One region of the Rahnella perminowiae genome, then DNA from elsewhere that is predicted to be linked to it. Evidence: predicted binding sites of a transcription regulator. Region 1 holds the regulator's gene; each other region holds the start of a gene.
The links. The regulator CRP, encoded in region 1, controls carbon source genes, mostly activating them, when cyclic AMP is high. The targets are predictions, from matches to a motif close to ATGTGANNNNNNTCACAT.
Positions count from the first base shown of each region.

Region 2: the regulator CRP is predicted to act here: its motif matches at 2,707-2,724, upstream of J1781_RS03500 (2-hydroxycarboxylate transporter family protein).
Region 3: the regulator CRP is predicted to act here: its motif matches at 5,065-5,082, upstream of garD (galactarate dehydratase).

Region 1 covers NZ_JAFMOT010000141.1:1,677-9,192, forward strand. Annotated here, with positions in the region: gene J1781_RS01465 (YccS/YhfK family putative transporter) at 1-550, opposite strand, end outside; gene crp (cAMP-activated global transcriptional regulator CRP) at 612-1,244, opposite strand; gene J1781_RS01475 (OsmC family protein) at 1,607-2,014, shown strand; gene J1781_RS01480 (phosphoribulokinase) at 2,018-2,887, opposite strand; gene J1781_RS01485 (YheU family protein) at 3,039-3,284, opposite strand; gene J1781_RS01490 (hydrolase) at 3,281-4,276, opposite strand; gene J1781_RS01495 (LysE family translocator) at 4,377-4,979, shown strand; gene J1781_RS01500 (ABC transporter ATP-binding protein) at 5,034-6,953, opposite strand; gene kefG (glutathione-regulated potassium-efflux system ancillary protein KefG) at 7,083-7,516, shown strand, end outside.
Region 2 covers NZ_JAFMOT010000153.1:23,439-30,954, reverse strand. Annotated here, with positions in the region: gene J1781_RS03510 (response regulator) at 118-831, opposite strand; gene J1781_RS03505 (ATP-binding protein) at 824-2,476, opposite strand; gene J1781_RS03500 (2-hydroxycarboxylate transporter family protein) at 2,796-4,151, shown strand; gene J1781_RS03495 (OmpH family outer membrane protein) at 4,538-5,089, shown strand; gene mgrA (L-glyceraldehyde 3-phosphate reductase) at 5,190-6,233, opposite strand; gene nrdF (class 1b ribonucleoside-diphosphate reductase subunit beta) at 6,448-7,431, opposite strand; gene nrdE (class 1b ribonucleoside-diphosphate reductase subunit alpha) at 7,452-7,516, opposite strand, start outside.
Region 3 covers NZ_JAFMOT010000183.1:103,325-110,840, forward strand. Annotated here, with positions in the region: gene J1781_RS17755 (TRAP transporter small permease) at 1-292, opposite strand, end outside; gene J1781_RS17760 (TRAP transporter substrate-binding protein) at 349-1,326, opposite strand; gene exbB (tol-pal system-associated acyl-CoA thioesterase) at 1,846-2,772, shown strand; gene exbD (TonB system transport protein ExbD) at 2,782-3,216, shown strand; gene garD (galactarate dehydratase) at 3,288-4,859, opposite strand; gene J1781_RS17780 (MFS transporter) at 5,410-6,756, shown strand; gene garL (2-dehydro-3-deoxyglucarate aldolase) at 6,819-7,516, shown strand, end outside.

The DNA.
Region 1 (7,516 bases):
TGTACTTGGCCTCGAAATAATCCGCGAGTTGCAGATAAAGCTGGCTGAGCGTTTCGCGCATAGGCTGTTCTTGCGAAATACGAAACCACACCCAGTTAAACACCCCGTACCAGGCTGTGCCTGCTGCGAACAGCACCGGTGCCTGCCACATCGGGCGCACGCCGACCATACTCAGTGTGAAAATAGTGGCTACCAGCGCGCCGGGTAACAGGCGCGCATGTAACGGGCTGATTTCACCGGTAACGCCGAGCAATAACGCCAGTGATAGCATGATCAGCGGCAGCGGAACGTGCCAGTTTTCCAGCATCAGTTGCAGCAGAATGCTGCTCACGGCAAACAGTGAACCGCCGACGATCAGACGTTTGAAAAAGCGTTTGTGCGGGGTATCCAGACCGGCGATGTTACAGCAGGCCGGGCAGAGGGAAAACAGCAGACCCATTTGCAAGTTGCCAAACAGCCAGCAAATGCCAACAGGCAGGCACAACACCAGCGTCTGGCGCAGCGCGTAATTCACTTCAGGATGGTAAAACAGTTTTCGCCATAACGTCATGGGTAAAGCTTAGCCCATAAAAAAGGCGCGACAGTATTCTGCCGCGCCAATTTTCGAGGGATTAACGTGTGCCGTAAACGACAATCGTTTTCCCGTGTGCGGAGATCAGGCTCTGATCTTCCAGCATTTTGAGGATTCGTCCGACTGTTTCACGTGAACAACCGACGATTTGGCCAATTTCCTGACGGGTAATCTTGATTTGCATCCCGTCCGGATGGGTCATTGCATCAGGCTGTTTAGCCAGGTTGAGCAACGTTTGAGCGATACGACCGGTTACGTCGAGGAAGGCAAGGTTGCCGACTTTCTCTGACGTCACTTGCAGACGGTTGGCCATCTGCGCGGAGAGACGCATCAGAATATCCGGGTTAACCTGAATCAGCTGGCGGAACTTTTTATACGAAATTTCAGCCACTTCACAGGCAGTTTTAGCACGTACCCAGGCACTACGTTCCTGACCTTCTTCGAAGAGTCCCAGCTCACCGATGAAGTCACCTTGGTTAAGGTAGGACAGTATCATTTCCTTGCCTTCTTCATCTTTAATCAGGACAGCAACTGACCCTTTCACGATGTAGTAAAGCGTTTCGGCTTTTTCACCCTGGTGAATCAGCGTACTTTTAGAAGGATACTTATGTATATGACAGTGAGACAGGAACCATTCAAGAGTCGGGTCTGTTTGTGGCTTGCCGAGAACCATTAGCTATTATCCTCTGTTGTTATCGCTGCCCAAAATCACAGGGCTCAGAGTTCCCTGTATGGCACTTCAAATCCAAAGCGCCCTTTCAGCATATAACTCCCCAGAAATGCTGCAAGCGGATGTCGGAGTGCAACAGCCTGTTTATTGCTGTTAACACCGTGGGTTCTGTTCTTAAACCGCAAAAACCGTCACCGCAATTTACTGGAAAGTATGTTTCGGCTTTGTTTGTAGCACAGGTTTGAGATGCTGTCTTCTGTTGTCTCGCTTCAGCATGATGGCGATCGGGTTACGTTGCCAGATTTTGGTCTAAAGGGTACTCTGAGAGCAGATTTCTAAAAGTTTATTCACCGGGAGAATAGTTCATGCACGCACGTGTCAAATGGGTTGAAGGGCTGACCTTTTTAGGTGAGTCAGCGTCGGGTCATCAGATTTCAATGGATGGTAACGCGGGCGATAAAGCCCCAAGCCCGATGGAAATGTTACTGATGTCCGCAGGCGGCTGCAGTGCAATTGACGTGGTATCTATTTTACAGAAAGGCCGTAATGACGTGCGTGATTGTGAAGTGAAGCTGACTTCACAACGCCGCGAAGAAGCGCCGCGTCTGTTCACGCATATCAATCTGCATTTTATCGTCACCGGTAAGGATCTGAGCGATAAGATTGTTGAACGTGCGGTCAGCCTGTCTGCCGAAAAATACTGTTCAGTGTCTCTGATGTTGGGTAAAGCGGCCACCATCACCCACAGCTTTGAAGTGATTGCTGCGGAATAAAGTTTACTCGATTTTCTTACCTTCCATCAGGCGCTGCACCAGTGGCGCCATGATCAGCTCCATCGCCAGCCCCATTTTCCCACCTGGTACCACCAGCGTTTTGATGTGCGAGATAAATGACCCCTGCAACATTGCCAGCAGATAGGGGAAATCGATGTCGTCCAGTCCCTGGAAATGGATCACCACAAAGCTTTCATCCAGTGACGGAATGGCTTTTGCTGCGAACGGGTTTGAGGTGTCGATAGTCGGCACACGCTGGAAGTTGATGTGGGTGCGGGAAAACTGCGGCGTAATGTAGCTGATATAATCATCCATCGAACGCACGACGGAATCCATCACTGCTTCACGTGAATGGCCACGCTCCCCGGTATCGCGCACCAGTTTCTGGATCCACTCCAGGTTAACGATAGGCACAACGCCGACCAGCAAATCGACCTGGGCGGCGACATCAATTTTGTCTGTCACTACACCGCCGTGCAGGCCTTCATAGAATAAGATATCCGTTGGTTCCGGCAACGCCTGCCATGGCGTAAACGTGCCCGGCACCTGATTATAGGGAACCGCTTCGTCATAAGTATGCAAATACTTACGTGAACGGCCGGTGCCGGTTTTGCCATATTCGATAAAGCTTTTTTCCAGCAAACCAAAGTCATTGGCTTCCGGCCCGAAATAACTGATGTGCCGCCCGAGATCGCGTGCCTTACGGATCGCGGCATCCATTTCAGGACGGGTGAAATGGTGAAAACTGTCGCCTTCCAGCTCCGCAGCACGTAAGCCAAGCTGTTGAAATATTTTACGAAACGCCACGCTGGTGGTCGTGGTGCCTGCACCGCTCGAACCGGTAACGGCAATAACAGGATGTTTGGCTGACATAAATGCTTTTCTCCAGAAAGGGGATACAGGCTGGCGTGACGCGGTCTTTTCTGTGGTTGAAAATGTAGTGCCGTGCTGCGCATAATTAAGCCTATTGTTACCATATTTATTCGCGAAGTGACAGGTTGTCACAACCTGCTTTCGAGCGGCTCTACCCGTCCTGCGGCACTTCTTCCTGCCCGGCGCGGAACTGACCGCGTGGCATAATATTCAGCGTTTCATGCAACTCTGACCATACCAGTACAATATCACCGCTTTTCAGCTGACGTTTCACGTCATCGACTTTTTGTTCCAGCGATCTTTCCTGCTCGCCGTAATCGGTGCCTTCGCGCAATACGAAGGATTCCACCACGCTGGTGAGCAGTTCAGGATCCAGTTCCTGCCAGGGAATAATCACTCTGTTTTTTCCTTAGTCTTATTTTCTAAATAGGGGGCGATCCAGGCCGGAATGCGTTGTTCCAGCCACATTTGGGGGTTACGTAAGCTGCCGGACACAAAGCCGACATGTCCGCCATGTTCCGTTAACTGATATTCCACGCAATCCGGTAAATCTTCTGCTTTCGGGATGACGTCGGGTGTCATAAACGGATCGTCTTTGGCGTGGATAATCAGCAGGGGGGTTCTGACCTGTGCCAGTAACGGCAGACCGCTGCACCGGCGGTAATAATCCAGCGCGTCGGTAAATCCGTGCGCTTTTGAGGTAATGGCATCGTCAAATTCACGAAGACGACGCATGGCTTTCAGTTGCGCCAGCGTGACGGGCAATGTCCCAGGGTATTTTGCCAGCTTACGCGAGGCATTGCCTTTGAGCTGACCGAGCAGATAGTGCTGATAAATCCGTGATGAACCGCGTTCCAGCCGGTAAGCGCAAGGTTCCAGCATCAGCGGTGCGGAGACCACCACGGCGGCGCTCAGCGTACAATTTTCGCCTTCCTGCCCGAGATAACATGTCAACATATTGCCGCCGAGTGACACACCTACCGCGCCGGTCGGGACTTCGCCATAGGTCTCATTGAGCCAGTGAATGAAAAAGCGGGCATCTTCGGTTTCACCGGAATGATAAATACGCAGCAGCTTATTAGGTTCACCGCCGCATCCGCGGAAATGCATGACCACACCAAGCCAGCCTTTGTCTTTCCACGCCTGCAATAAGCCGTGCGCATACGGGCTGTAAAAGCTGCCTTCCAGGCCGTGAAACAGGATCATGCGAGGTTTATGTCGCGCCTGTGCCGGATCTTCACTCCAGGCTAAATCCAGAAAATCGCCGTCCGGCGTATCCAGCCTTTGCCAGTGAGGTTTAAGTGTTGCATGCCGTCTTATCAGTCGCGGTAACAGCGTCTGGAGGTGCGGATTACTGGCCCCGCGTAAGGGGCGAAAGGTTTCAACCATAAGATGAATAAATTTCTCTTAAGAGGCTCTTGTGCGATCAATATCACGCTGTTAGCTTCAATGCTATCGCACATCTTTCGGGTCGGAGAACCCAAATTAAATGGAACCTGGTTTATTTTTATCGATGCTTGGATTTTTATGGGTCGCCGCCATTACCCCCGGCCCGAACAATATGTTACTCACCACGTCTGGCGCTAACTTTGGGTTCTTCCGTTCACTTTGGCTGATGGTCGGCATTATGCTTGGTATGCAAAGTATTTTGCTGCTGGTGGCCTTTGGTGTCGGCGGTCTCATCACGATTTATCCTGCGTTACACCTGTTTCTCAAAATCGCCGGTAGCCTGTATCTGCTGTGGCTGGCGTGGAAGATTGCAACGTCTGCCTATGAAAAACTGGAAACCGGTGCGCCGCCGCCAAAACCGATCCGTTTGTATCAGGGCTGGTTGCTGCAATTTCTTAATCCGAAAGCCTGGCTGATGGGACTGGGTGCGGTCGCGAGCTTCAGTCTGGCGGGCGCCGCCTATAATCCTTCGATTGCCGGTATCAGCCTTGGGATGTTCCTGGTGAACCTGGTATCGGGCATTATCTGGCTTGGCTTCGGCACGGTGATTGGTCGCCTGCTGCGCAGCAAGCGTGCGTGGTACACTTTTAACATTGCGATGGGTATTCTGACCGCCGCCTGTGTGCTGTTAATCTGGCATTAATTTACAGACAAAAAAGGAGCCATCACGGCTCCTTTCCCGTTTGTGAGCATACGATCAGCTGTCGATATCAAAAGTTTTAGACATTTCTTCCAGTTGTTCCTGGGCATCGAGCCAGGTCATTTCAGTCTCTTCCAGCGCACCTTTCACTTTGGTCTGCTGTTGCAGACACTCCGTGAGATCGGCCTTACGGCTGATGTCATAAATGGCGGAGTCGGCCAGACGGGCTTCAATTGCTGCCAGTTCGGTACCCAGTTTCTCCATCTGTGCTTCCAGCCTGGTGATTTGCTTGCGCAGTGGCTGAGTCTGGTTGCGGAAATCGGCTTCGCGACGTTTCTGATCTTTACGCGATTGCGCACTGTTAACGCCGCCGTCTTTAGCCGGTGCATCCTGCTGGCTTTCCTGACGCTGAATGTCCACCAGCCATTGCTGATAATCTTCCAGATCGCCGTCGAACTGTTCCACTTTGCCGCCGTGTACCAGATACAAATCGTCAGTAGTGGAACGCAATAAGTGGCGGTCATGCGACACGACAACCATCGCACCCTCAAAGTCGATCAGCGCTTCGGTCAGTGCCTGACGCATGTCGAGATCCAGGTGGTTGGTCGGTTCATCAAGCAGCAGCAGGTTAGGGCGCTGCCAGACAATCAGCGCCAGCACCAGGCGCGCTTTTTCACCGCCGGAGAACCGCCCGGTAGGATCCGTCACTTTATCGCCGTGGAAACCAAATCCGCCGAGATAATCGCGCAATTGCTGTTCGGTTTCTTTATTCGCCAGACGCACCAGATGTTGCAGCGGCGAATCTTCTGCGCGCAGGAACTCCAGCTGATGCTGAGCGAAATAACCGAGTTTGACGCCTTTCGCCAGCCCAATGTCCCCGTGAAGCGGCGGCATGGTTCCGGCCAGCAGTTTGATAAGCGTCGATTTACCTGCACCGTTACGGCCGAGTAAACCGATACGTGAACCCGGCACCAGATTCAGTTTGATCGACTCCAGAATCGTGGTGTCGCCATAACCGGCGCTGACCTTTTCCATCCGCAGCAGCGGATCGGGCAAGCTTTCCGGTGAGCGGAAGCTAAAATGAAAAGGATTGTCTACGTGCGCCGGGGCTATCAGCTCCATGCGCTCCAGCATTTTAATACGGCTCTGCGCCTGTTTGGCTTTGGTCGCCTGCGCCCGGAAACGATCGATATAACTTTGCAGATGCGCCACTTTTTCCTGCTGACTTTCAAACAAAGCCTGCTGTTGCGACAGTTTGGTCGCACGCTGGCGTTCGAAAGACGAGTAGTTACCGGTGTATTCGTTCAGCGTCTGCTGTTCGATATGCAGTATTTTATCGACAATAGGATCCAGAAAATCACGGTCATGAGAAATCAGCACCAGCGTGCCGGTGTAGCTTTTCAGCCACTTTTCAAGCCAGATCACCGCGTCTAAATCCAGGTGGTTGGTCGGTTCGTCAAGCAGCAGTAAATCGGAACGACAAATCAGCGCCTGCGCAAGGTTGAGACGCATGCGCCAGCCGCCGGAGAAGGATTTGACCGGCTGCTGTAACTGATTCTGCGTAAATCCCAACCCGCTGAGCAGGCTCGCCGCACGCGCCGGAATGGTCCAGGCGTTAATTGCATCAAGTTTACCGTGCAGCGTGGCGATGGCGTGGCCGTCATCGCGGTCGTTGGCGTGCTGTAATTGTGCTTCCAACTGACGGAATTCGCGGTCACCGTCGATAACATACTCTATTGCAGGCTCGTCCAGAGCCGGTGTTTCCTGATTGACCCAGGCCAGTGCCCAGTTGGACGGAAAAGTCAGGTTGCCTGCGTCGGCGCTCATTTCACCTTTAAGCAGTGAAATCAGGGTGGATTTACCGCAGCCATTTTTGCCCACCAGCCCGACTTTCTGGCCGGGATTGATGGTCGCAGACGCGTTGTCCAGCAGCACGTTAGTGCCGCGTCGGATTTGTAAGGAGGAGAAAACAATCATAAAGCGCCGTGTTGAGAGTATGTTAAATTGTCATGATAATGATTTAAACAAGACGTATCGCGTCCCATTTTGTCTTTGCGAAGCATGGTAACGGAAAAACCGCACCCTGACGACGCTTTGGAGGTATTGATGTCGCAGCCACCAAAGGTTTTGCTGCTTTACGCCCACCCGGAATCACCCGATTCAGTCGCCAACCGCGTTTTGTTACAGCAGGCACAGCAGCTTGAACATGTCACCGTGCATGATTTATACGCCCACTATCCTGATTTTTTTATTGATATCCACCGTGAACAACAGTTGCTGCGCGAACACAAAGTGATCGTCTTCCAGCACCCTCTTTATACTTATAGCTGCCCGGCATTATTGAAAGAATGGATGGATCGCGTGCTGGCGCGGGGGTTTGCCAGCGGTGCTGGCGGGAATGCACTTAACGGCAAATACTGGCGTTCGGTCGTCACCACCGGTGAGCCGGAAGGCGCATACCGTGCAGGCGGTTATAACCGCTATCCGATGTCTGACATTATGCGCCCGTTTGAACTGACTTCGGCGATGTGTCATATGCA
Region 2 (7,516 bases), on a different contig from region 1:
AAACATGAATATGCACTGAAATAATAGCCTGAACAGGTGGGGTAAGCCGGAAATTGGCCGGTGAGAACACCGGCAGGGAGGGGGTAATTCGCTCAGGGAAACCGACACAATTGGACATCATGACGCAGATTTCCCGCCATCGGCTATTTTGCGATACAGGCGCCTCGGGTGACCGATATTTCCGTACTGCATCTCCACGGCGATAAAGCCAATTTCCACGCAATATTCCAGATAACGGCGGCCTGTCGTTTTGCTGATCCCGACTTCTTCTACCACCTGCTCGACTGACCAGCTGACATCAGGTTTGGTGGTGAACGCACGCTGAACCAGTTCCAGCGTATTCGGCTCAATGCCTTTGGCTGAAGGCGCTGAAGGTGTGTCGGTAGCGGGCAGATTAAACAGTTTATCCAGCGCCCGCTGATCAACAACTTTGACATTACGCAGGGTTTGCACCAGTTGCATGAAGCGTTCAAGTGAACTGCGCAGGCGATGAAATGACACCGGCTTGATAATGTAATCGAACGCGCCACTGCGCATTGCCTGGCTGCAGGTTTGCATGTCGCTGGCGGCGGTGATGAAAATGACCGAACATTCGACACTTTTCAGCAACGGGCTGTCGATCAGATCCACGCCCTGACCATCGGGCAAATAATTGTCCAGCAAGATCAACCGCGGCTGATGCAGCCGCAGCAGAGAACGCGCCTGTTCCAGTGTGGCCGCAATGCCCACCACGCGCAGATTAAAATTTTGCTCGATAAAATCACGATGCAGACCGGCCAGATGCGGCTCATCTTCCACAATCACGACATCAAGTGCGCTGCTGTTATTCATGGTTCTGTCCTGTTAACGCTTCAGCCGGGTACGGGATAAAGACTGAAAATATCGTACCTTGCGGCGTGTTGTCTGATATTTCGATGCTACCACCCGCCTGACGGACATAACCGGCAACCAGATACAGGCCGATGCCATGTTCTGCACCCGTGGCGTCCTGTCCGCTGGAAGGCTTACTGGTGACGCCTTGTTCAAACAGGTGCGGTTTGAGCGCATCTTCCACACCGTTGCCCTGATCGGCGACTTCAATCAGCAGTTCCTGGTTTCTGTCGGAAATATACAATTCAACCGGTGCAGGCGGCGACAGCGCTTTCAGCGTGGCGTCCACGGCGTTATCGAGCAAGTTACCGACTACGGACATCAGCTCGGTTTCGCTAATGCCTGCCGGAATGCGGGTGAGCTGACAAGCCGGGTCGAAGCTCAGCCCGACGCCTTTTTCACGCGCGCTGACGTATTTCCCCAGCAGCAGGCCGCACAGCGCGGGTGAGGTAAAGCGCGCTGAGACGAAATCCAGCACCGCCTGTGCGCCTTCCGATTGCGCCTGTATATAGTGCATGGCGTCATCGTAACGCTGCATTTGCAACAAACCTGCCAGCGTGGCGGTCCAGTTGAGCTGTTCATGGCGCATGATGCGCAGATTATCAGCATAGCGTTTCACCTGACTCAACTGGCTGCTCAGCGTATTAATGTCATTTTTATCGCGGAAACTGAATACCCAGCCACTCTCTGCACCGGGTTCCAGTTCGATTGGCACGCGGTTGACGATCACCTGGCGCTGATTAAGTACCGTAATCTGATCATGTTGACTGTTATTTCCACTGACGCCGCTTTGCGTGAAGAATGCGGGAGGCGTCTGAAGCACCTCCGCCAGGGGTTTACCCAGCAGTTCGTTTTCGGGCCGGCGGATATCGAGCAATTCACGCGCAGCCCGGTTAATGGAAATCAGCTGCTTTTCAGCGTTAACCGCAAATACGCCTTCATACATGGCTTCCAGTAAAGCTTTTTGCTGGCGAACCAGCAGGGCGATATCTTTGGGTTCCAGCCAGAACATCTGTCTTTTAACGTTGCGGGTAAACATCCAGGAAAAGATAAACAACAATAATAAAAGCAGCAAACCGTATAAACCGGCCTGCGCCAGACGGCGGCCATTAATATTATCGATATATGAGGTGAGATAACCGACCGAAACAATCCCGATCACCTGGTTATTCGCATCCAGAATCGGGGCTTTGCTGCGTAATGAAACGCCAATGCCGCCCTGACGCACAGAAATAATGGTTTTACCGGCCAGTACACCGGCGTTATCACCGCCGATCATCGGCAGGTCTACGCGATCCGGCGATTCGGAATGATAAAGATGCAGCTCGCGGGTGTCGCCGATGACGATATAACTGGCGTCACTTTTATCGCGTAATGGCTGGATAAGCTGCGCGATGCCGGAAATATCCCGCGCCTTAACTTTCTGCGCCAGCCCTGGCATCAGCGCAATCTCGCTGGCCTGAACCCGGGCACGCTGACCGAGATCATGATGCAACTGGCGGTCGATAATATGAAATAAAATCGCCCCCAGCAGTGCCAGCAACACGCAGGAAAATACCACCAGAGATAAAAAGAGTTTTACCTGAAAAGGTAATCTGAATTTCATACGACCTGCTGCAAGGCGAACTTAAAACATACATTGAATAAGCCTATCACGGCAAAATGTGAGCCGTAATCGCAGAGAAGCAGAGTTGTGAACAGGAGATTAAAATGGCGATGATTTCACACAGTAATGACAGGGTTAAAGGTGGGTTTTACTACTAATCTTATAATCCTTATAAAGCAAGGTGCATTAACACCATAAACACCATAACAACCTTTATCCCTGCGATTTTAATTTGAACAACCTCACATCCGGCTGACCGGTCGTTTTCATATGCTCAGACCATCAATAAGAAAAGACTTCCGAAGAAAGAGGCAATGTCATGAGCACAACCGACGATTCCTACATCGCTGTCAAAGAAACGAAAACCTCCGGCCTTTCAGCCAGACAAAAATGGTGGCACATTCTTGATAACTACAAAATAGGCATCATCCCGCTGCCATTTTTTCTGCTGGCGGGCGTACTGATCCTGCTTGACTGCCTGAACGGCAAGTTGCCGAGCGACATCGTGGTGATGGTCGCCACGCTGGCCTTCTTCGGCTTTGCCTGCGGTGAGTTCGGTAAACGCTTACCTGTGGTAGGGAAACTGGGGGCCGCGGCGATTTGTGCCACGTTTATTCCTTCGGCGATGGTGCATTATGGTCTGCTGCCGGATGTTGTTGTTGACTCCACGGTCAAATTTTATAAATCCACCAATATTCTCTACCTCTATATTTGCTGCATTATTGTCGGCAGCATCATGAGCATGAATCGTCAGGTGTTGATTCAGGGCTTTATGCGTATTTTTGTGCCGATGCTGTGCGGCGAAGTTGTCGGGATGATCGCCGGTATGGCGATGGGCACGGTTTTAGGTTTACCGCCGGTGCAAACCTTCTTTTTCCTGATCCTGCCAATCATGGCCGGTGGTGTAGGAGAAGGCGCAATCCCGCTGTCGATGGGTTACGCGACCATCCTGCATATGGAGCAAGGTGTGGCGCTTGGGCGCATTCTGCCGATTGTTATGCTTGGCGGTCTGACGGCCATTGTGCTGGCGGGTGTGCTGAATCAGCTGGGGAAACGTTATCCACATCTGACGGGTGAAGGCCAGCTGATGCCGTCGGGCAACGGCAAGATGGGCAGCGGTACTGAGGAATTTAACGGTAACCCGGGCGTCAATGCGCTGGCCTGTGGCGCACTGCTGGCGATCCTGTTGTACATGGTCGGAATGCTGGGCCAGAAATGGATTGGCCTGCCGGCGCCCGTGGGCATGCTGTTTGCGGCGGTGCTGGTGAAACTGGCTAACGGCGTTTCGCCGACTATTCAGCACGGTTCAATGACGGTGTATAAATTCTTCCGTACGGCGGTAACTTATCCGGTGTTATTCGCGGTAGGGGTGGCCATTACGCCTTGGCAGGAGCTGATCAACGCTTTCACTATTCAGAACCTGCTGGTGATTGTGACCACCGTAATGGCGCTGGTCGGCACCGGCTTTTATGTGGGTAAGAAAATCGGCATGCACCCTATCGATGTGGCGATCGTCTCCTGCTGTCAGAGCGGGCAGGGCGGCACCGGTGACGTGGCAATTCTGACATCCGGTAACCGCATGACGCTGATGCCCTTCGCGCAAATTGCTACCCGCATAGGCGGCGCAATTAACGTATCTGTCGGATTATTCGTGCTGGCGAAATTCTTCGCATAACATCTTCCCCCCTTCAGCCGAAGGGGGACACAGAGAACGCCCCTGCGTCTGTTTTTAGACACATTGCGGGGGTATTTTTCCGATGAAATAATCCTCCGCATGTCCCGTATTAACGCGCTTATTCAGCCTTAATGCTTCTTATTCCCTTTTAATTGAGTGCCGATGTCTTCTCCTTTCCTATACAAAAGGGATTTTCCTACCCGGGGAGGAATAAGCACTTCCAAAATGCTGATCGATATAAGAAGCTTTTATTAATCTTATGAATTTTCAGGATTAAGCTTTCGATTAACGAATGCTTTAGAATTCATTAATTAGAATTGTTCGATTAATTATGGATAATAATTTTTCATTTCTTATTTAATATAGCAATTCAAATTAGGATTTTTATGAATTCAGTCATTAATCGTCGTTTCAGCAAAGCGCTTGCTTTAGCCATTCTTGCAGGAAGCTTGCTTTCCGGGTGTGATTCACAAACTGGTGGGGAAAAGGAAGTGAAATTCGTAAACATTCAACAAGTGGTCGATGAATCTGGTCTTGCTACCCAACAAAAAACCCATCTCGAAGCGGTTTACAAGAGCCTTCAGGGCACGGCTAAACAAGCGGAAGAACTTTATAAAACCATGACACCGGAAAAAGCAGCCCAGGTTCGTCAGGCTGATGCTAAAGCTCTGGATGCCCAATGGCAGGTACAGCTGCAAGCGGCGCGTCAGGTTGTTGCAGATCAGGTTAAAAAGTCGGCTGAACAATACCGTGTTGCCCATAAGATCGATGTTATCTTCCCTGTCCAAACGACGGTAAGTTATTCGAAAGATCTGGATATCAGTAAAGAGTTAGCGGCTCAGTTGAAAAATGAAAAAGTGACTTTTGCCGAAATGCCTAAACTGATGCCGAAAGTGGCACCGCAGCCGACGGTTAAAACACCGGAAGCCAAAAAATAATCTCATTGTTATTCGTTAACCCGTATTCATTTAAAACCCCCCGGCATCTGAATTAACACTTTAATTTTAGTGTTAATTCAGAATGCTGATCTTTATAACACTACTTATCTGACGAAGCCTGCCAAAGATTCAGCTCACCATCCGCCACATGCTTATCGATCGTCGCCAGTTCTTGAGCGGTGAAGCGCAGATTGTTCAGCGCTTGCACATTTTCATCCAGTTGCTCCGGGCGGCTGGCACCAATCAGCACCGACGTTACCCGATCATCTTTCAGCAGCCAGCTCAGCGCCATTTGTGCCATGGTCTGTCCGCGCTGTTGCGCCATGTCATTGAGCAACCGCAGACTGTTCAGGTTCTCTTCTGACAGCATATTGGCATTCAGACCGCGTACTTTATTGCCTTCCACCTGCATGCGTGAACCGTCCGGAATACCCTGAAGATATTTACCGGTCAGCAGCCCCTGCGCCAGAGGGGTAAACGCGATACAGCCTGTGCCATTTTGCTCCAGCGTATTCAGTAACCCGCTCTTGTCTACCCAGCGGTTTAGCAGATTGTAGGACGGCTGATGGATAAGCAGCGGCACTTTCAGCTCGCGTAACAGTTCCGCCATTTTCTGCGTACGTTCCGGCGAATATGAAGAAATTCCGACGTACAGCGCCTTGCCGCTTTGCACCGCATAAGCCAGCGCCGCGGCAGTTTCTTCCATCGGTGTTGCTTCATCCACACGGTGCGAATAGAAGATATCAACGTAATCCAGCCCCATACGTTGCAGGCTCTGATCCAGACTGGCGAGCAGATATTTGCGCGAGCCGCCGGAACCGTACGGCCCCGGCCACATGTCGTAACCTGCTTTGGTGGAGATGATCAGTTCATCGCGATATGGCGCGAAATCCTGTTTCAGCAAGCGGCCAAAATTTTCTTCCGCCGAGCCCGGTGGCGGGCCGTAGTTATTCGCCAGATCAAAATGGGTAATGCCTAAATCGAAGGCTTTTTGCAGCAAGGCCCGCTGGGATTCCAGCGGGCTGACATGGCCAAAGCTGTGCCACAGGCCAAGAGAAAGAGCGGGGAGTTTTAAACCGCTCTGGCCGCAGCGACGGAATTGCATGGTTTCATAGCGGGAAGGGGAAGCCGTATAAGGCGTCATGATGTTTCCTTTTTCTGATCGCGTAGGGTTTTGAAACACTGTTTCTATACTAGCGCGGGGAAAAATAACGGCAACATCAGAAAGTGGGTTTTAGCGCCCTCCCCTGCGAAGGGGAGGGCCAATGGCCACTGAGTCGCTGACCCACACCCCATCCCCACCTTCCCCTCGTGAGAGGGGAAGGAGCACAAGCAAACCTTGCTCATCTCGAGGAGAATCAGAAATCCCAGTCCTCGTCTTCGGTGTTGACGGCTTTGCCGATCACATACGACGATCCGGAGCCTGAGAAGAAGTCATGGTTTTCGTCGGCGTTTGGCGATAAGGCGGAGAGGATCGCCGGATTGACGTCGGCCATGCTGGCAGGGAACAGGGCTTCGTAGCCGAGATTCATCAGCGCTTTGTTGGCGTTGTAGTGCAGAAATTTCTTCACGTCTTCGCTCCAGCCTACGCCGTCGTAAAGTTCTTCGGTGTAGCGGATCTCGTTGTCATACAAATCCTGAATCAGATCGAAAGTCTGCTCCTTAATCTGACGTTGCCGTTCTGCGCTTTCCAGCGCCAGGGCTTTCTGGAACTTATAACCGATATAGTAACCGTGAACCGCTTCATCACGAATGATAAGACGGATCAGATCGGCGGTATTGGTCAGCTTGGCGCGGCTTGACCAGTACATTGGCAGATAGAAACCGGAATAGAACAGAAAGGATTCAAGGAACACGCTGGCAACTTTCTTCATCAGCGGATCTTCACCGTCGTAATACGACAAAATGATTGCAGCCTTGTTTTGCAGCACGACGTTTTCCTCACTCCAGCGGTAGGCTTCATCCACGTCAACGGTGGCGCACAGCGTCGAAAAAATCGAACTGTAAGAACGCGCATGCACTGCTTCCATAAAGCAGATATTCGAGTAAACCGCTTCTTCGTGTGGCGTCACCGCATCCTTCATCAGCGTGGGTGCGCCAGCCACGTTCTGGACCGTATCCAGCAGCGTCAGGCCAGTAAATACGCGGATCGTCAGCTGTTTCTCTTGTGCGCTGAGCGTCGCCCAGGAGGGAATATCATTCGACAACGGCACCTTTTCCGGCAACCAGAAGTTCGACGTCAGGCGGTTCCATACTTCCAGATCTTTATCATCCTGGATTTTGTTCCAGTTGATGGCTTTGCTGACCGGTTGTGGCACTAACAATTGTTTTACTGCGCTCATTTTTAAATCCTTTCAATCGGTTACAGCGTGCAGGAAACACAGCCCTGAACTTCGGTGCCTTCCAGCGCCATCTGGCGCAGACGGA
Region 3 (7,516 bases), on a different contig from region 1:
TCAGATCAGAAAGCAATGCGGCAAATTTTTTCAGCACGGGCGGCAGCCGGTCAGTGACCATGGCGACGACAATGTGCGAACCGGCACGGTAACTGACGGCGGCACCAATAAACGTGAAGGTCACCATGCACATAATCGCGATCGGTTCCGGCCACGACAGGGCGTTGTTCATGACGTAGCGGGCAAAGATCCCAATGGGGATCACCGCCACCATCAGCAGCAAAGCGATACCCGCCAGCCACATCGCGCAGCGGTAAAGAATGTCCATCAGGGTGTGATAACTCGAAACCATAAATCCCCCGGTGAATGATCAGAAAGAGGCAGTCCGCAGACTGCCAGTGTCAGGGTTTACTTCACGTCAGCGATTTGCTGCATCAGCTCCTGATGATCTTTACCGAATTCATCGCGCACGGATTGTGTGGCTTTGACGTAGGTTGCAGGGTCAATTTCATAGAATTTCACGCCGCCTGCTTTCATGGTGGCGAGGGCTTTCTCGTTATAGGTTTTCCACAGTTCGCGTTGTTCATCCTGCGCCTCTTTTGCCAGTTTGAGGATTAACTGCTGGTCTTCCGGTTTCAGCTTGTCCCATTTCACTTTTGAATACAGGAACAGTTCAGGGATGATGAAATGGCGGCTGTAGGTGTAGTTTTTCACAACCGGCAGGTAATTATGGGCGACAAAAGTGGGCGGGTTGTTTTCAGTGCCGTCGATGACGCCGGTCTGCATACCGCTGAACACTTCACTGACACCCATCGCCACCGGATTTGCGCCCATCGCTTTCAGCGTTGCCAGTGCAATAGGGCTGCCCTGTACGCGGATTTTCATGCCATGCAAATCTTCCGGTTTCACCACCGGCTGTTTGGTGATCAGGTTACGTGTTCCGCCATCCATCCATCCAAGAAAGACCAGCCGTGAATTCGGGTTGTTAGTGATCTTATCGCCGATCTCTTTACCGATCTGACCGTCGAGTACTTTATGCATATGATTTTCGTCGCGGAAAATGTAGGGCAGGGTGAAAACATTAATTTCCGGCAAAATCGAGGCAACCGGTGTCATCGACACACGGATAATATCCAGCGCACCAAGCTGTGCCTGTTCAATTTCCTGCTTTTCATCACCCAGTACGCCACCCGGGAACGTTTTAATCTCGAGGCGTCCGTCCGTTTGCTTTTGCAGTTTTTCGCCCATGTGCTGGACAGCGACTACGTTGGGATAGCCTTGCGGATGTACATCAGCGGCTTTGAGCGTTTGTGCTGCCACGCCATGGGTAAATAAGAGGGTCGCGGAACTCAGGCAAAGGCTGAGAAGTGCTTTTTGCATTTTCATCAGTTTGTCTCCAGGGTACTCAGTAAGGGAAAGATAAATGAGAGCAAGCGTCGAACACGGTGTACCCGGGGGTGCAACCTGTCCATGTTAAAAATGACTAAATAAGCTTATAAATTAAAAGGATACATAGGGTGCCGGTGTGTGGTCTTCCCCAGTAGAAGCACATTACCTTATTTTTTATTGCGCGGTATTTGAGCGTTATCACAAACTTATAACAAATATAAAAAGCCGTTGCTTAATATTTAAAACATTGTTTTGACTTGGTAATAAGCGTCAGATGATTGATTAATGGTGTAATTCTTCCGGGAAATGTGACGGAGATTAAATTGTTCATCCTTTGTGCAAAAAGGAAAAACCTTGTGATCAGTCAATGACACGCAGGTCGCCAGGCGGGATAATGTAAATAATAATGAGAACGACTATCAATTAGGTGTTTTTTTTTGATATCATCCGACTTATTCATTCTTTCTACATACTGATTCTGGCTGGAGGCGACGCGTGAAAACGGCTCGCAATAAGATGAAAGAGGCGACCTCATTACTGATGTCGTTAATGTTGGTTGCTGGCCTGAGTGGCAACGCGATGGCGGCACCGGCGACGCCGGCTGGACAAGCCGTCAGTTCTGCTGCAACTCAACCTGCAACGGCGGATACCCCAGCACCGGCAACCCGTGACGCAACGGCGGCTCCGGTGATGCAACCCGCACCAACGGATACCGCACCTGTCATTCCAACCGATTTGTCTGTTATGGGCATGTACCATCATGCTGATGTGGTGGTGAAAACCGTCATGATCGGTCTGTTGCTGGCTTCTGTGGTCACCTGGGCGTTGTTATTCAGCAAGGGGGCAGACGTTTTCACCGGCAAACGCCGTATGCGCCGTGAATTTGACGCGTTGTCTTCTGTTCGTACACTGGATGAAGCTGCCGAGCAGGCTGAAAGTTTTGCCGCCAGCAGCATCAGCGCGCAGATGATCCGTGATGCCCAAAACGAGCTTGAACTCTCTGCAGGATCAACTGACAACAACGGTATTAAGGAGCGGACGGGTTTCCGCCTTGAGCGCCGCGTCAGCGCTGCCGGCCGCCACATGGGCCGTGGCAATGGTATTCTGGCGACCATCGGGGCAATCTCTCCGTTCGTCGGCCTGTTCGGTACTGTATGGGGCATCATGAACAGTTTCATCGGTATCGCACAGACGCAGACCACCAATCTGGCGGTCGTGGCACCGGGTATTGCCGAAGCCTTACTGGCGACGGCTGTGGGCCTGATTGCGGCCATCCCTGCGGTGGTGATCTACAATATTTTCGCCCGTACTATCACCTCTTATCGTCATCAGGTCGGCGATGTGGCGGCGCAGATAATCCTGTTACAGGGCCGTGATTTGGATCTGGCTGCCAGCAAAAGCAATACGCCACGCGGTCAGACAGGTCAGTTACGTGTAGGGTAAGAACAGATTATGGCTATTCGGTTAAACGATGATATCGACGAAAGTGGTGAAATGCATGACATCAACGTCACGCCTTTTATCGACGTCATGCTGGTATTGCTGATCATTTTCATGGTGGCAGCGCCGCTGGCTACCGTAGATGTGCGGGTAGATTTACCGGCTTCGACGGCAAAACAACAGCCGCGTCCGGAGAAACCGATTTTCCTGTCGGTAAAAGCTGATAAGCAACTGTTTCTCGGTGATATACCGGTCAACAGCAGTAATCTGACCGCCATGCTGGATGAGCGTACTCAGGGCAATAAACAGAGTACGATTTTCTTCCGTGCGGATAAGAGTGTGGATTACGAAACGCTGATGAGCGTGATGGATAACCTGCGTAAAGCCGGTTATCTGAAAGTCGGGCTGGTCGGTGCAGAACAAGCCGGTGCCGCAGCGGCGCAGTAGGTTTTTCTTCAGTGCAGAAACATCAAAAGGCCAGCATTTGCTGGCCTTTGGTTTATCGGAGGATCGGTGACTCAGGTCACGGGGGCGGGGTTAAACACCGCCAGTGCATTGTGGATGCCCCAGGTATCTGACCAGGTTTTCTTGCGCCCGCTGGCGATGTCCAGAATGAAATGGAACAGTTCCCAGCCCACATCCTCAATAGTGGCATCACCCGTTGCGATTGTCCCGGCGTTGATGTCCATCAGGTCATGCCAGCGGTTTGCCAGTGTGGTGCGTGTGGCCATTTTAATCACAGGCACGGCGAGCAGACCGTATGGCGTACCGCGTCCGGTAGTGAATACCTGAACGGTAATACCCGAAGCCAACTGCTGGGTTCCGCAGACAAAATCACTGGCAGGTGTGGCGGCGTAAATCAGGCCTTTTTTGGTCGGACGCTGTCCGGGTGACAACACTTCAGAAATCGCACTGGTACCGGATTTAGCAATGGAGCCCAGCGCTTTTTCAACCACATTAGCCAGCCCCCCTTTTTTGTTGCCAGGAGACGGATTAGCGCTGCGGTCAGTCTGGCCCATCGACAAATAATTATCGTACCAGGCCATTTCTTCCAGCAGACGCTTACCCACGTCGACGTCCGCAGCGCGAGGCGTCAGCAAATGGATGGCGTCGCGTACTTCTGTCACTTCCGAGAACATCACCGTTGCGCCGCAGCGCACCAGAAGGTCTGATGCATAACCTACTGCCGGGTTGGCAGTTACGCCTGAGAAAGCATCACTGCCGCCACACTGCGTGCCCACCACCAGATCTGAAGCCGGGCAGGTTTCGCGCTGACGGCGGTTCAGGCGTTCCAGATGAAATTGTGCGACGGTCAGGATATCGTCCACCATCGACTGGAAACCGACATGCTGTTCATCCTGCAAACGGACGATATGCGTGTCGTCGAGGGAAATCGCCTGCACGTCCGGGGTACCTTCCAGCAGGCGCTCGGGTTGCAGCTTTTCACAGCCCAGACCGACCACCATCACTTCGCCGCCAAAGTTCGGGTTCAGCGCCAGATTGTGGATAGTGCGGATCGGCACTATCGCCGCAGGCGCATTAATCGCCACACCGCAGCCGTAAAGATGGTTCAACGCCACGACACCGTCGACATTGGGGAATTTAGGCAGTAAATCACGCTCAATGATTTTCACCACGTAGTCTACGACGCCCGCCACGCAGTGCACACTGGTCGTGATCCCCAGCAGGTTTTTGGTGCCGACGCTGCCGTCGGCATTACGGTAACCTTCAAAGGTATAACCTTCCAGCGGTGGCAGTTCCGGCGGTACACGGGTGGCCAGCGGCAGGCTGTCAAGTTCAGGCGCGACCGGTAATTCTACCAGTGATTCGTCGATCCATCCGCCCTGCGCAATATCCCGTACTGCATAACCAATGATTTCTCCGTAACGGATAATATCGCCGCCTTTGGCAATCGGCTCTAGTGCCACTTTATGGCCTTGCGGAATATGCTCAATTAATTCCAGACCATTAGCAAATCGGGTGCCGGCCTTTAAGCCGTTGTCATTCACAATAATTGCTACGTTATCGCTTTCATGAACTTTAATAAAAAGCGCTTCGGTAGCGTGTTCTTTATCTTTATTACGTGACATAACTGTCTCCGCGTTTATTAAACATCCCGGAATAATATATCCCGGTTAATTCTCTGAAGTTGACGCTCAATAAGACTCTTGTAAACATACTCGGGTAATACAGGATATGGAATCCATTATAAGGCAGTCTTCAGGGAACCTCATTGTGCAACTGACCAGCTTTTTGCCTGTTGGATGTCATTCTGTGTTGCAGGTGACAGAATCAATGTGATGCTAATCACCCTTTTGTTGGCGCGGTTATCGCCTTTGCACAATCTGTGAGTCTCCTCCCACACCGATGTGTGTATGCAAAAGAATAGTCACAATCAGCGGGGGTATTCTTGGGCGAATGCACAATGTTATTTTGGAACCTCTTTTTTATACTGTATTGGCCCTCTGAAGGTGATGTTGAAAGTAATACAGGTAAATGTCAGGCGATCATAAATAAAACGTTTGTTGCCTGTTTCGAATGAAGAAACTGTACGGCGAATAACCACAGGTGAATGCAAAACGTTATTTCGATAACGGTAATTTCCCTGAAATTTTTCGCATTATGATAATGAGGGTCACCATGAACATTGAATCTCAGTCCAGGACAGTCGTGCAAAGTAAGGTACGTACGCACATACGTTACTATATTTTGCTGATTATCTTTTTAATCACGGCGGTCAATTACGCTGACCGCGCAACGCTTTCTATCGCGGGTACTGAGGTCGCGCGTGAGCTGGGTCTGGATGCTGCCGACATGGGACAAATCTTTGCAGCATTCGGCTGGGCTTACCTGATTATGCAATTACCCGGCGGCTGGCTGCTGGACAGATTTGGCTCCAAAAGAGTGTATACCTACAGTTTGTTCTTCTGGTCGCTGTTCACCCTGTTGCAGGGGTTTGTGGGCTGGTTTCCGCTGGCTTACGGTGCACTGACACTGTTCATGCTGCGCTTCATGCTCGGCTTTTCAGAAGCGCCGTCTTTTCCGGCAAATGCCCGTATCGTGGCAGCCTGGTTTCCGACCACTGAACGCGGCACGGCTTCCGCAATTTTTAACTCCGCCCAGTATTTCTCCCTGGCACTGTTCTCACCGTTGCTGGGCTGGCTGACCTACGCCTGGGGCTGGGAACATGTTTTCATCGTCATGGGTGTGATTGGTTTTGTGCTGACACTGGTGTGGATCACATTCATTCACAACCCGCCGGAACATCCGCATATTTCTAAAAGCGAGCTGGAGTATCTGAAAGACGGCGGTGCGGTGGTGGACATCGACCACAAGAAAACCGGCAGCGCGCAAAGTGGTCCGAAATGGAGTTACGTCCGTCAGATGCTGAGCAGCCGCATGATGCTCGGGATCTTCTTCGGTCAGTACTTCATTAACAGCATTACGTGGTTCTTCCTGACCTGGTTCCCGATTTATCTGGTTCAGGAAAAGGGTATGTCTATTCTTAAAGTCGGGATGATTGCCGCCATCCCTGCGCTGTGTGGTTTTGCGGGCGGTGTGCTGGGTGGTGTGTTCTCGGATTTTCTGATCAGACGTGGTTACTCGCTGACCGTGGCCCGTAAAATTCCTATCGTACTGGGCATGTTATTAGCCACCAGCATCATCTTGTGCAATTACACCGACAATAATGCGCTGGTCGTTACCCTGATGGCGCTGGCCTTCTTCGGTAAAGGCTTCGGGGCGCTCGGCTGGCCGGTGATTGCCGATACCGCACCGAAAGAAGTCATCGGCTTGTGCGGCGGCATTTTCAACGTATTCGGTAATGTCGCCTCTATCGTGACGCCGCTGGTGATCGGCTACATCGTGAAAGGTCTGCACTCTTTCAATATGGCATTAATTTTTGTGGGCTGTTCAGCACTGATGGCAATGCTTTGCTATCTGCTGGTGGTCGGCGATATCAAACGGCTGGAACTTAAGAAACAGTAAATTGTGATGCGGGGCATTCCGGATATCCGGCTCTGCCCCTTTGATGAGGTCAGATATCAGATATGAGTAATCAAATGATTCCAAATCAGTTTCGTCAGGATTTGTTGCAAGGGAAAACCCTGATTGGATGTTGGTCAGCATTATCCAGCCCGATTTCAACCGAGGTGCTGGGTGTGGCGGGTTTTGACTGGCTGTTGCTTGATGGTGAGCATGCACCCAACGATGTCGGTACTTTTGTGCCGCAGCTGATGGCGCTGAAAGGCAGCCGCAGCGCACCGGTGGTCCGTCCGCAATTTAATGATCCGGTGGTGATTAAACGCCTGCTGGACATCGGTTTTTATAATTTTCTGATCCCGTTTGTAGAAACACAGGAACAGGCAGAACTGGCCGTAGCATCAACCCGTTATCCGCCCGCCGGGATCCGTGGCGTTTCCGTTTCACACCGCAGCAATATGTTCGGCACCGTGCCGGATTACTTCACCCGCATCAATGACAACATTGCGGTGATGGTGCAAATCGAAAGCCAGCAAGGCGTCGACAATCTGGATGCCATTGCTGCTGTTGATGGCATCGACGGCATTTTCGTCGGCCCGAGTGATCTGGCCGCCGGCATGGGACATCTTGGCAACGCCGGGCACCCGGACGTGCAGGCCGCTATCCGTCACATTTTTGCGCGTGCAAAAGCGCATGGCAAACCCAGCGGTATTCTGGCTCCGGTTGAAGCCGATGCCCGCCGTTATCTGGAATGGGGCGCGACCTT